Regions from separate parts of the Isoptericola sp. NPDC056605 genome, predicted to be linked through region 1. Evidence: riboswitches for the same ligand, from Rfam matches in the RefSeq annotation. Region 1 holds a riboswitch; the other holds the start of a gene.
The links. Region 1 has a riboswitch for S-adenosylmethionine ahead of ACFQ8Y_RS05995 (O-acetylhomoserine aminocarboxypropyltransferase/cysteine synthase family protein). Riboswitches for the same ligand answer to the same signal wherever they lie in the genome.
Positions count from the first base shown of each region.

Region 2: linked by a shared signal. The riboswitch ahead of ACFQ8Y_RS16100 (aminotransferase class V-fold PLP-dependent enzyme) and the one ahead of ACFQ8Y_RS05995 (O-acetylhomoserine aminocarboxypropyltransferase/cysteine synthase family protein) in region 1 are both predicted to bind S-adenosylmethionine.

Region 1 covers NZ_JBHTVT010000004.1:96,288-101,390, forward strand. The annotation lists gene ACFQ8Y_RS05990 (LLM class flavin-dependent oxidoreductase) at 1-952, opposite strand, end outside; gene ACFQ8Y_RS05995 (O-acetylhomoserine aminocarboxypropyltransferase/cysteine synthase family protein) at 949-2,277, opposite strand; SAM riboswitch class IV at 2,292-2,405, opposite strand; gene ACFQ8Y_RS06000 (GNAT family N-acetyltransferase) at 2,492-2,959, opposite strand; gene ACFQ8Y_RS06005 (M20/M25/M40 family metallo-hydrolase) at 3,067-4,491, opposite strand; gene ACFQ8Y_RS06010 (dipeptide ABC transporter ATP-binding protein) at 4,488-5,103, opposite strand, start outside.
Region 2 covers NZ_JBHTVT010000016.1:69,812-74,914, reverse strand. The annotation lists gene ACFQ8Y_RS16120 (hypothetical protein) at 1-86, shown strand, start outside; gene ACFQ8Y_RS16115 (hypothetical protein) at 106-642, opposite strand; gene ACFQ8Y_RS16110 (protein kinase) at 746-1,930, opposite strand; gene ACFQ8Y_RS16105 (RNA polymerase sigma factor) at 1,930-2,610, opposite strand; SAM riboswitch class IV at 2,697-2,813, shown strand; gene ACFQ8Y_RS16100 (aminotransferase class V-fold PLP-dependent enzyme) at 2,848-4,290, shown strand; gene ACFQ8Y_RS16095 (CsbD family protein) at 4,364-4,537, opposite strand; gene ACFQ8Y_RS16090 (NAD(P)-dependent oxidoreductase) at 4,648-5,103, opposite strand, start outside.

The DNA.
Region 1 (5,103 bases):
TGAGGTCCGTCTCCAGGTCGCTCGACTGCTGCTCGGCGACCCGGAGCAGGGTCGCCTCGTCCGGGCGCGCCGACGCAGCGACCACCCGGTCCGCCTCCTCGGGGCTGGACACCAGCACGGGCTTGATCGCGAAGAGCACCTTGACGTCCTCGGGCGCCCGCCCCGCGTCGCGGGCCGCGGCGTGCACCTTCGCCCGGTAGGCGCGCACGCCCTCCTGGGTCAGCGGGGCCAGCGCGAGCTGCACGTCGCTGTTGGCCCCGGCGAACCCGAGGCCCCGGGCCGACCCGCCGGGCGAGACGATCGCGGGCTCGTCCCCGTCCGGGAACGGGATCGCGTTCAGCGGCCCGTCGAACGCGTAGTGCTCGCCGCGGTGACGCACCGGCCGCAGCCGCGACCCGTCGGCGTACCGGCCGGTCACCGGGTCCGCGACGAGCGCGCCGTCGTCCCAGCTGCGCCACAGGTCGCGCACCCCCGCCAGCCACTCCTCGGCCCGGTCGTACGCGGCGTCGTGGGACAGCGGTGGCGCGTCGGAGAAGTGCCGCGCGCTGCCGACGTCCGTCACGACGTTGATCCCGAGCCGTCCGCCGGACAGGTGCTGGAGCGACGCGAGCTGCCGCGCGGCGGTGTACGGCAGGACGGCGGCCGGGTTCACGGTCGGCACGACGCCGAGGTGCCGCGTCGCGGCGAACAGGTACGGGGCCAGCAGGAGCGGGTCGTGCTTGGGCCCGCCGAACGCAGCGCGCACCCGCAGGTCGAGCGTCTCGGGCCCGCCGAGGGACGGCGCGTCCTCGATGATCAGCAGGTCGAGCCCGGCCTGGTCCAGCGCCCGCGCGGACTCCTGGTAGAGGTCCGGCCGGGTCCAGTCGTAGCCCCACCCGAGGGAGTCGTGGCCCCAGCCGTGCGGGCCGAAGCCGCGCGCGAGGAACCAGCCGAGGTGCTGCAGCCGGGTCATGCCGCCACCGCCTTGAGGCCGCGCTCGAGGTCGTCCAGGAGGTCGGGCAGGTCCTCGATGCCGACGGACAGGCGCAGCGTGCCCGGGTGGACGCCCTGCGCGGCCTGCTCGGCCGGGGTGCGCAGCACGTGGCTGGTGCTCGCCGGGTGCAGCACGAGGGAGCGCACGTCGCCCACGTGCGTCATGTGCGTGACGATCCCCAGGCCCTCGACGAACCGGCGCGCCGCCGACGCGCCGCCGTGGAGCGTCACCTGCAGGACGGCGCCCTGCCCGTCGGGCAGGTAGCGGCGCGCGAGCCCGTCCGACGGGCTCGAACCGAGGCCCGGGTAGTCCACGTGGTCGACCTCCGGCCGCCCCTCGAGGAACCGCGCGACGGCCAGCGCGTTCGTGCTCTGCCGTGCCACGCGCAACGAGAGCGTCTCGACGCCCTGCCCCACGAGGAACGCGTTGATCGGCGACGGGGTCGGCCCGAACCGCGGCGCGACGCTCTCGCGGAGGTAGGCGATCCGGGCCCGGCCGCCGTGCCGCTCGACGAGGCTCGCCCCGCCGAGCCGCGACGGGGCGACCAGGTGCGGGTACAGCCGGCCCGACGCCTCGGCGTCGAACGTCCCGGCGTCGACCACCACCCCGCCCAGCACCGACCCGTGCCCGGCGAGGAACTTGCTCGCGGAGTGCACCACGACGTCGGCGCCGTGCTCGATCGGTCGCAGCAGGTACGGGGTGGCCAGCGTGTTGTCGACGACGAACGCGAGACCGCGGGCGTGCGCGACCCGCGCGATCGCGGCGAGGTCGTGCACGTCGCCGCGCGCGTTGGGGATCGACTCCAGGAACACGACCCGGGTGTCCGGGGTGATCGCCCGCTCCCACGCGCCGACGTCCGCCGGGTCCGCGACGAAGTCGGTCTCGATCCCGAGGCGGGGCAGGTTCTCCAGGAGCAGCCCCCGCGTGCCCTCGTAGAGGCTGGGCGAGGCGAGCACGCGCTGGCCCGCGCCGACGAGGCCGAGGAGCGTCGTCGTGATCGCCGCCTGGCCCGAGGCGAGGAACAGCGCCTCGGCACCGCCCTCCAGGCGGGCGATCCGGCGCTCGACGGACTCCGTGGTCGGGTTGCCGTGGCGCGTGTACGCGTATCCCTCGCCGGCGCCGAAGTGCGCCTCGGCGTCCTCGTAGCCGGCGAACCGGAACCCCGCCGTGAGATGGATCGGGGTCGCTCGAGGGCTCGCGCTCCCAGGGCCGTCGCCCTCGGAACCCCCGGCGTGGACCTGTGTCGTCGTGAACCCGTGGGGCCGGGTCGGGTCGGTGGGGTGCGTCTCGGTCAGGGTCGTCAACGTCGTCTCCTGGAGAACCGTGCTTACCCCCGCGCGGTCGCGCAGCGGTCAGGTCGCTCCCGGGGCACCCCGTCACGTCGAAGGGTTGCCGGCCAGCCAGCCGGGCCTTGGCACTGGCGCTCGTCACCTGGGGCGCAGGGAAGCCGACGAGGGCGCGGCCGTCAACCCCGGTCCGGCGCGGTCTCGTATGCCGGACCCGCACGTGCTGTCCCGGCTACCGCAGCGACCTGACGAAGCAGACGCTCGACTCGGGCGGGTAGGGCGGGTACGGCGGGATCCGCCGCCACCCCTCGCGCTCGTAGAGCGCGACCGCCTCCGGTTGCAGCACACCGGTCTGCAGCCGCAGCTCGCCGATCCCCCGCTCCCGCGCCGAGCCCTCCACCGCCGTCAACGCCGCGGCCGCCAGGCCGCGCCGCCGGTGGGCGGGGAGCACGAAGAGCCGCTTGACCTCGTACGTCACCGCGTCGGTCGCCGCGTCCGGCGTGCCGAGCCGGCGCAGCGACGCCGTCGCGACAGGCTCGTCGCCGACGAGGGCCAACCAGGTCACGAGGACCTCCTCGGCCGTCGGCACGACCTGGAGGCCGCCGGGCGCGCGCGCCGCGAACAGGCGGGCCCGCTCGGCGCGCAGGGCGGCGTAGCGGGGCGCGAGGTCCGCGTCCATGGCGTCCCGGAGGGCGGCCACGCGGGGGTCGTCCCATCCGGTGGCGACCCATCGCGCCGGTCCCGGCGGGCCGTCCCCGGGAGTCGCGGGGCCGGGGACCCTGGCGGTGGCCGTTCCCATGCCCGCCCTCAGCGCAGGAACGTCGTGACGACGTCGTGCAGCGCGGCGGTGGTGAGCTCGAGGGAGGCGACGTCGACCCGCTCGTCGTTGCCGTGGAAGAGCCCGCGCCAGGTGCCGGGGTCCCAGTCGGCGCTGAGCAGCCCGAAGCCGTAGGCCGGGACGCCGCGGCGCCGGTAGAACCGCCCGTCGGTGCCGCCCGTGCCGAGGGTCGGCACCACGGGGGCGCCCCCGGTGCGGGCCGACACCGTCCGCTCGATGACGCGGTACAGGTCGTTGTCCGTGGGCGACAGGGAGGACTCGCCGAACCGGTCGCCCACGATCTCGACGTGCTCCGCCAGGTCCCCGAGGGTCTCGGTGAGCAGCGCCTCGACGTCGCCGGGCCGGGTGCCCGGCAGGACGCGGATGTCGAGCGTGATCTCGGCCAGGCCCGGGATGACGTTCGGCTTGGACCCGGCGCCGATGACGGTCGGGGCGAGCGTCGTGTGCGTCGTGGCGTGCGCGACCGCGCCGAGGGCGCCGAGCCGCGGGAGCGCGTCGTCGAGCCGCTCCGGGTCGAGCAGGGCGGCGCGCAGGTCGGGCTCCGGCGCCAGCGCGTCCACGTACCGGCGCCAGAGGTCGCCGACGACGACGGGGCCGCGGGCGGCGGCGATGCGCCGCACCACCTCGGCGGCGATGACGATGGCGTTCCGGCTGCCCCACGGGCCGGAGCCGTGCCCGGGCCGGCCGTGCACGCGCAGCAGCCGGCCGGCGCCGCCCTTCTCCCCCACGGCCAGCGTCCGCGCCCCGAGCGGCCCCACGGGCACGCCGCCGGACTCGGTGAGCACGTGGTCGGCCCGCACCAGGTCCCACCGATGGGTGGTGAGCCAGTCGACCCCCCACACGCTGCCGTGCTCCTCGTCCGCGACGGCGGCGAGCAGCAGGTCGCCGCGCGGCGGGCGGCCGGAGGTCGCGAGCGCCCGCGTCACGACGGCGTAGGCCGCCGTGAGCCCGAGCATGTCGATCGCGCCCCGGCCCCAGACCCAGCCGTCGACGAGCTCGGCCCCGAACGGGTCGCGGCTCCAGCCGTCCGGCTCGACGGGGACGACGTCGGTGTGCCCGACCAGGCCGAGGCTCGGCGCCGTCGGGTCGGTGCCGTGCACGCGCGTGACCAGCGACGTGCGCCCGGGCTGCGGCTCCACCCGCTCGAGCTCCAGCCCGGCGCCGTCGAGGAAGTCCGCGATGGTCTCCGCGTTGCGGACCTCCTGGCCCGAGCCCACCGTGCCGTCGTTGACGCACGCGTTGCGGATGAGCGCCCGCAACAGCTCGACCGTCTGGCCCGCGAGCACCTCCTCGGTCGTGAGCCGCCGCCCGCCGCTCGTGGGCGCCGCCGTCGTCGTGGAGGTCGTCGTGGAGGTCGTCGTGGAGGTCGTCGTGGAGGTCGTCGTGGTCGTCATACCGTCTCCAGCCTCTGCACGGCCCGGCGGCCGGGGATGGCCGCGACGAGCTCGCGCGTGTACTCCTCCTGCGGGTCCAGCAGGATCTGGTCCGCCGCACCCTGCTCCACGAGCCGGCCGCGGCTCATCACGCCGACCTGGTCGGCCACCTGCCGCACGACCGCGAGGTCGTGCGAGATGAACAGGTACGCGAGCCCGTGCTCGGCCTGGAGCCGCACCAGCAGCTCGAGGATCTGCGCCTGCACCGAGACGTCGAGCGCGGACACGGGCTCGTCCAGCACGACGAGCTCCGGCTGCAGGGCCAGCGCCCGCGCGATGGCGACGCGCTGGCGCTGCCCGCCGGACAGCTCCCGGGGGCCGCGCCGCAGCACGTCGGCCGGCAGCGCGACGTCCTCGATCAGGGCCCGCGCCCGGTCGGCGCGCTCCGCGCGATCGCCGACGCCGTAGGCGCGCAGCGGCTCGGCCACGATCTGCTCCACCGTGAACCGGGGGTCGAGCGACGCGTACGGGCTCTGGTACACCACCTGGAAGCCCCGTCGCAGCGCGCGCAGCTCCCGTCCGCGCGCGTCCGTGATGTCCTCGCCGCGGAAGACGACGCTCCCGGCCGTGGGC
Region 2 (5,103 bases), on a different contig from region 1:
GTCCCGAGGGCGGGCGCCCGCACGAGGCCCCCTACCCCCAGGGCGCGGACAACGTGCTCGGCTGGCGGGACGGCCCTGGCGTCTGACCCGCGGCACACCTGGGGGTCAGTCGTCGTCGTCCTCGCCGAAGTGCGCCACGTGGGCGTGCTGGTGGTGCTTGACGAACAGCCGCAGCTCGACGTCGCGGCCGTCCGCCTGCTGCGTGAGCACGCGGTCGATCCGGTCGGACTCGCGGGTCGCGGCGTCGACGATGACGTCGGCGTGCTCCTTCGTGTCCGCACCCGACCAGGTGCCGGGTTCCGCGAGCACGGCCTGGGAGTCGGCGGTGCCGGCGGCCAGGTCGGTGCCGGTGAGCTGCTCCACCTGGGCCCGGTCGAGGGTGATGACGGTCTTGTCGCTGTCGGCGTAGCGGACGGTGTACGCCGAGGGATCCTTCGCCGCCGGCGCGTCGGCGGTCTCCTCGGTCCCGTCGGCCTGCTCGTCGGCGCCTGCGGCGTCGTCGGCGGGCTGCGTCGCCGTCGTGTCCGACGCCGAGGTCCCCGGGTCGTCGAACTCGGCGTCGGGGGTCGGGGACGCGCACGCGCTCAGGGCGAGGAGGCTCGCGAGGGCGATCGGCGTCAGTCGGCGGGGAAGGTGTCGCATGGTCTCTCCTGGTCGATGGTGCCAGCCCCGTGCGGTGCTGACCCCCGTGAGTCGTCCGCGGCGGCGGAAAGGTTGCACGCGGACCGAGATTTCTTCGTCCGGGTCAGGACCCGGCGCCGACCCGCAGCCGGTGCACGGCCGTGAGGGCGGTCCCGTCCGGGGCGCGGGCCTCGAGCACCACCTCGGCGGCGCCGGTGCTGCTGGCGGTGAGCCGCACGCGCTCGTCGTCGGCCACGTAGGTGCCCGTGGGCAGCGTCCACACCCAGTGCTCCGCGCCCGCGACGTCGGCCGTGAGGGTGACCGGCTCGCCGACGGTCGCCGTCCCGGGCCCGGAGATGTCGACGCTCGCGCCGCCCCCGGCAGCGCGAGGCCGGTCGAGCCAGGCCGTGACGCCGGCGCCCGCGCCCAGGCCGAGGACGGCGGCGGTGACCGCGGCGACGACGGCGCCGGGGCGGCGTCGCGCGCGGTCCGGGCCGCCGGTCGTGCCCGGGCCGAGCGCCCCCTCGACGTCGGCCAGCCAGGCTGCGGCGTCGGGGTGCCGCCGGGCGGGGGCGTCGGCGAGGCTGCGGCGCAGCGCGGCGTCGAGGGAGCGCGGGAGGTCGGCGCCGTCGACGAGCCAGGACAGCAGCGCGGACATCGCCCACAGGTCGGCGCGGGTGTCGACCGTGCCGGGGCCGTCCTGCTCCGGCGGCCGGAACCCCTCGGTGCCGCCCGCGACGGTCAGCCCGGAGCTGCGGGCCAGGTCCTTGCTCATGCCGAGGTCGGCCAGGACGAGGCGCTCGTCCGGCCGGACGACGGCGGCGGGAACGCCCTCGACCGCGCCCTCCGGGCCGGTGCGCAGCAGCACGTTGCCGGGGCTGAGGTCCCGGTGCACGAGGCGTGCGGCGTGCACGGCCTCGACCGCGGCGGCGAGCCCCCGGGCGACGGCGAGCACGTCGGCGGGCGTCGCCGTCCACCCGTCCGCCCGCAGGGCCGCGACGCGGGCCGCGAGGGTGCCGCGGTCGGCGAGCTCGAGGACGAGGTAGGGCTGCTGGCGGTCGCTCTCGCCGATGTCGTGCACGGCGACGACGTGCGGGCTCGCCACCCGCCGCAGCGCCCGGCCCTCCGCGATGAACCGCTCGCGGACCTCCGGGTTGAGGCTGTGGTTCTCGGCCAGCACCTTCACCACGACGACGTCGTCCAGCCGCTCGTCCACGGCGCGGTGCACGGTGGCGAACGACCCGACGCCGATCACGTCGCCCACCCGGTACCGCCCGAGCAGCGGCTCGGGCGCGGCCGCCGCGGCCATCAGGACAGGCCCCCGAGGGCCGCGGCCACGAGCGCGCGGCCGCGCGAGACCTGTGACTTCACGGTGCCGACGCTGCGACCCAGACGGTCGGCCACCTCCGCGTAGGGCAGGCCCTCGATGTCGCGCAGCGTCACGGGCTCGCGGTAGAGCTCGGGCAGGGCGGCGAGCGCGTCGCGCACGGTGGCGCGCGTGGCGATGAGGGAGCTCATCCGTTCCGACGGCCCGACGTCGTCGTCGGGCAGGGGAGCGGTGGCGCGCTGCCGACGCAGGTGGTCGACCACCCGGTGGCGCACGATCCCGTGCACCCACGTGGTGACCCGCGACCCGCCCGCGAACGACCGGACCGACGTCGCCACGGAGACCAGCACGTCCTGGGAGACGTCGTCCACGGCGGCCTCGTCGAGCAGGGCGCCGCGCACGAAGCGCCGGACGACGCCGGACGCGTCCAGCAGCTCCACCAGCAGCTCGGTCGCGGGCGCGGAGCCCGCGGCGGCCCGCCCGCCGACGAGGTCGAGGACGTCGGCGGCGTCGTCCCCGGTCGCCGCGCGGGCGGCGAGCCCTGCGGCGTGGAGGTCGCCGCCGGCGAGGGCGCGGGCGACCAGCTCGGCCGGGGTTCCGACGGGGCTTCCGACGGGGCCTCCCGGAGGCGCGCCGGAGGCCGGAACGGTGCGATCGGGCATGCATCCAGCGTCTCACGCGACCGCATCGTGAGAAGGGGGCGGGCTCCGCTTGACCATGTGGTGCTGCGCACGCACGATGGGCGGCAGGTCAAGAGCGCCAGCGCGAAGCCCCGGCTCGCTGGCCGGCAACCCTCCTCTCGCGGCGGGGTGCCCCGGGTGACGACCTGGCCCTGCGCCGTCCGGCGCGCGGGCAAGCGCGGGGAGCCACCTCCCCGGCACGACCGAGGAGGACCACGCATGACCACGCTCACCCCCGCGCCTGCGGTGCCCGCCGTGCGCGTCGGCGCCGTGCAGGACGTCGCACCCGTGCTGCCCGTCGTCGGGAGCGACACGCTCGTGCCGCTCGTCGACGGCCGTCAGCTGCCGTACGCCAACCTCGACGTCGCGGCGTCGGCGCCCGCCCTGCAGGCCGTGGCCGACCGGGTCGCGCGCGTGCTGCCGCTGTACGCCAGCGTCCATCGCGGCGCCGGCTACCTGTCGCAGGTCTCGACGGCCCTGTACGAGACGGCCCGCCGCACGATCGGCGCGTTCGTCGGAGCCCGCGAGGACGACCTCACGATCGTCACCCGCAACACGACGGACTCGCTCAACCTGCTCGCGGGCTGCGTGCCCGCCGACCCGGCCACCGGCGAGCCCGGCCGCGTCCTCGTGCTCGACATCGAGCACCACGCCAACCTGCTGCCCTGGCAGCGCGTCACCGACGCGACCGTCGTCGCGGGCGGCCCGTCCGTGGCCGCCACCCTCGCGGAGATCGAGGAAGAGCTGGGGTCGGCCGCTGCCGCGGGCCGCCCCTACGCCCTCCTGGCGCTCACCGGCGCGTCCAACGTGACCGGCGAGGCGCTGCCCGTGGCCGACGTCGTCGCCGCCGCGCACGGCGCCGGCGCGCGCGTCGTGCTCGACGGCGCCCAGCTGGTGCCGCACCGCCGCTTCTCGCTCGCGGAGACGGGCGTCGACTACGTCGCGTTCTCGGGCCACAAGACGTACGCGCCGTTCGGGGCCGGTGCCCTGGTCGGCCGGCGCGACTGGCTCGACGCCGGCACCCCGTACCTGGCCGGCGGCGGCGCCGTGCGCCGGGTGCGCACCACCACGACCGACTGGCACGAGGGCCCCGCCCGGCACGAGGCCGGCTCGCCCAACGTCGTGGGAGCGGTGGCGCTCGCGGCCGCGTGCGACGAGCTCGCCGCCCTCGACCCGTGGGTCGCGGCCGGGCACGAGGACGCCCTGCGGCGCCGGCTCGTGGACGGGCTCGGCGAGATCGAGCGCGTCGAGGTCGTCCACGTCTGGGACGACGCCGTCGACCCGGTGGGGGTCGTGACGTTCACCGTCACCGGATACGACCCCGGCCTCGTCGCCGCGTACCTGTCCGCCGAGCACGGCATCGGCGTGCGCGACGGCCGGTTCTGCGCCCACCCGCTGCTCGGCCGCCTCGGCTTCGACGCCGGCGCCGTCCGCGCGTCGGTGGGCCTCGGCACCGCGGGCGAGGAGGTCGAGCGGCTCGTCGCCGCCGTCCGCTCGCTCGTGACCGAGGGGCCGCAGGCGCAGTACGACGTCGTGGACGGGCTGTGGGTCGTCGTCGACGACCCGCGCCCCGTGCCCGAGGGCTCCGGCCTCGAGGGGCTGCTCGCCACCGCCGCGCTGGGCGCCGACGAGGCGTTCGGCTGCCTGCCCGACGACCTCTGAGCCGTCGGCCCTGCCCCGGGCGGACATGACGACGGGGCGCCACCGTGCGGTGGCGCCCCGTCGTGTCAGCGGGTCAGCCCTTGAACGCGTCCTTGACGTCGTCGCCCGCCTGCTTGAGGTTCGCGCTGGCCTGCTGGGCCTTGCCCTCGGCCTCTTTGCTCTCGTCGTCGGTGAGCTTGCCCGTGGCTTCCTTGGCCTTGCCTTCGGCCTCTTCCGCCAGGTGCTTGGCCTTGTCTCCCAGTCCCATCGGGGCTCCTTCCGTCGGACGAACGACCTCGAGCACCGACCGTAGGCGCGTGCCCGCCGGCTCGCACGCCGACGTCTCAGGTCGTGGTCCTCCGGGTGGCGACCGGCAGGTCAGGGCGTCGGGCGGCCGAACTCCTCGATCAGCACCGGGTACTGCTCGTGACCGTGGCCCGCGGCGACGCCACGGTCGGCCACGGCCTTGAGCAGTCTCGGCAGCTCGGTGCTCACGCCCAGCACCGCGCTCTCCTCGACGAGGTGCGCCATCGCGCGCGCGTCCGTCTCGAGGGCCGAGGCCTCCGCCGGGAACCTGCCGCTGTCGACCTGCTCCGCGTAGCCGGGCAGCCAGGCGGCCACGCCCTCCGCGATCTGCCGGGCGAACGGGGCGAAGGCGGCGGCGTCCACCCCGGCCGTGCGGAGCATGGCGGTGCCGTGCAGCCACGCGTCGAGGACGCTCCACATCATCGTGAGGCCGGCCGCGTCGTAGAGGGACGCCAGCCCGGGGTCCTCGCCGAGGTGGGTGACGGTGCCGAGCGCGGCGAGGGTGGCGGCGTGCGCGTCGAAGTCCGT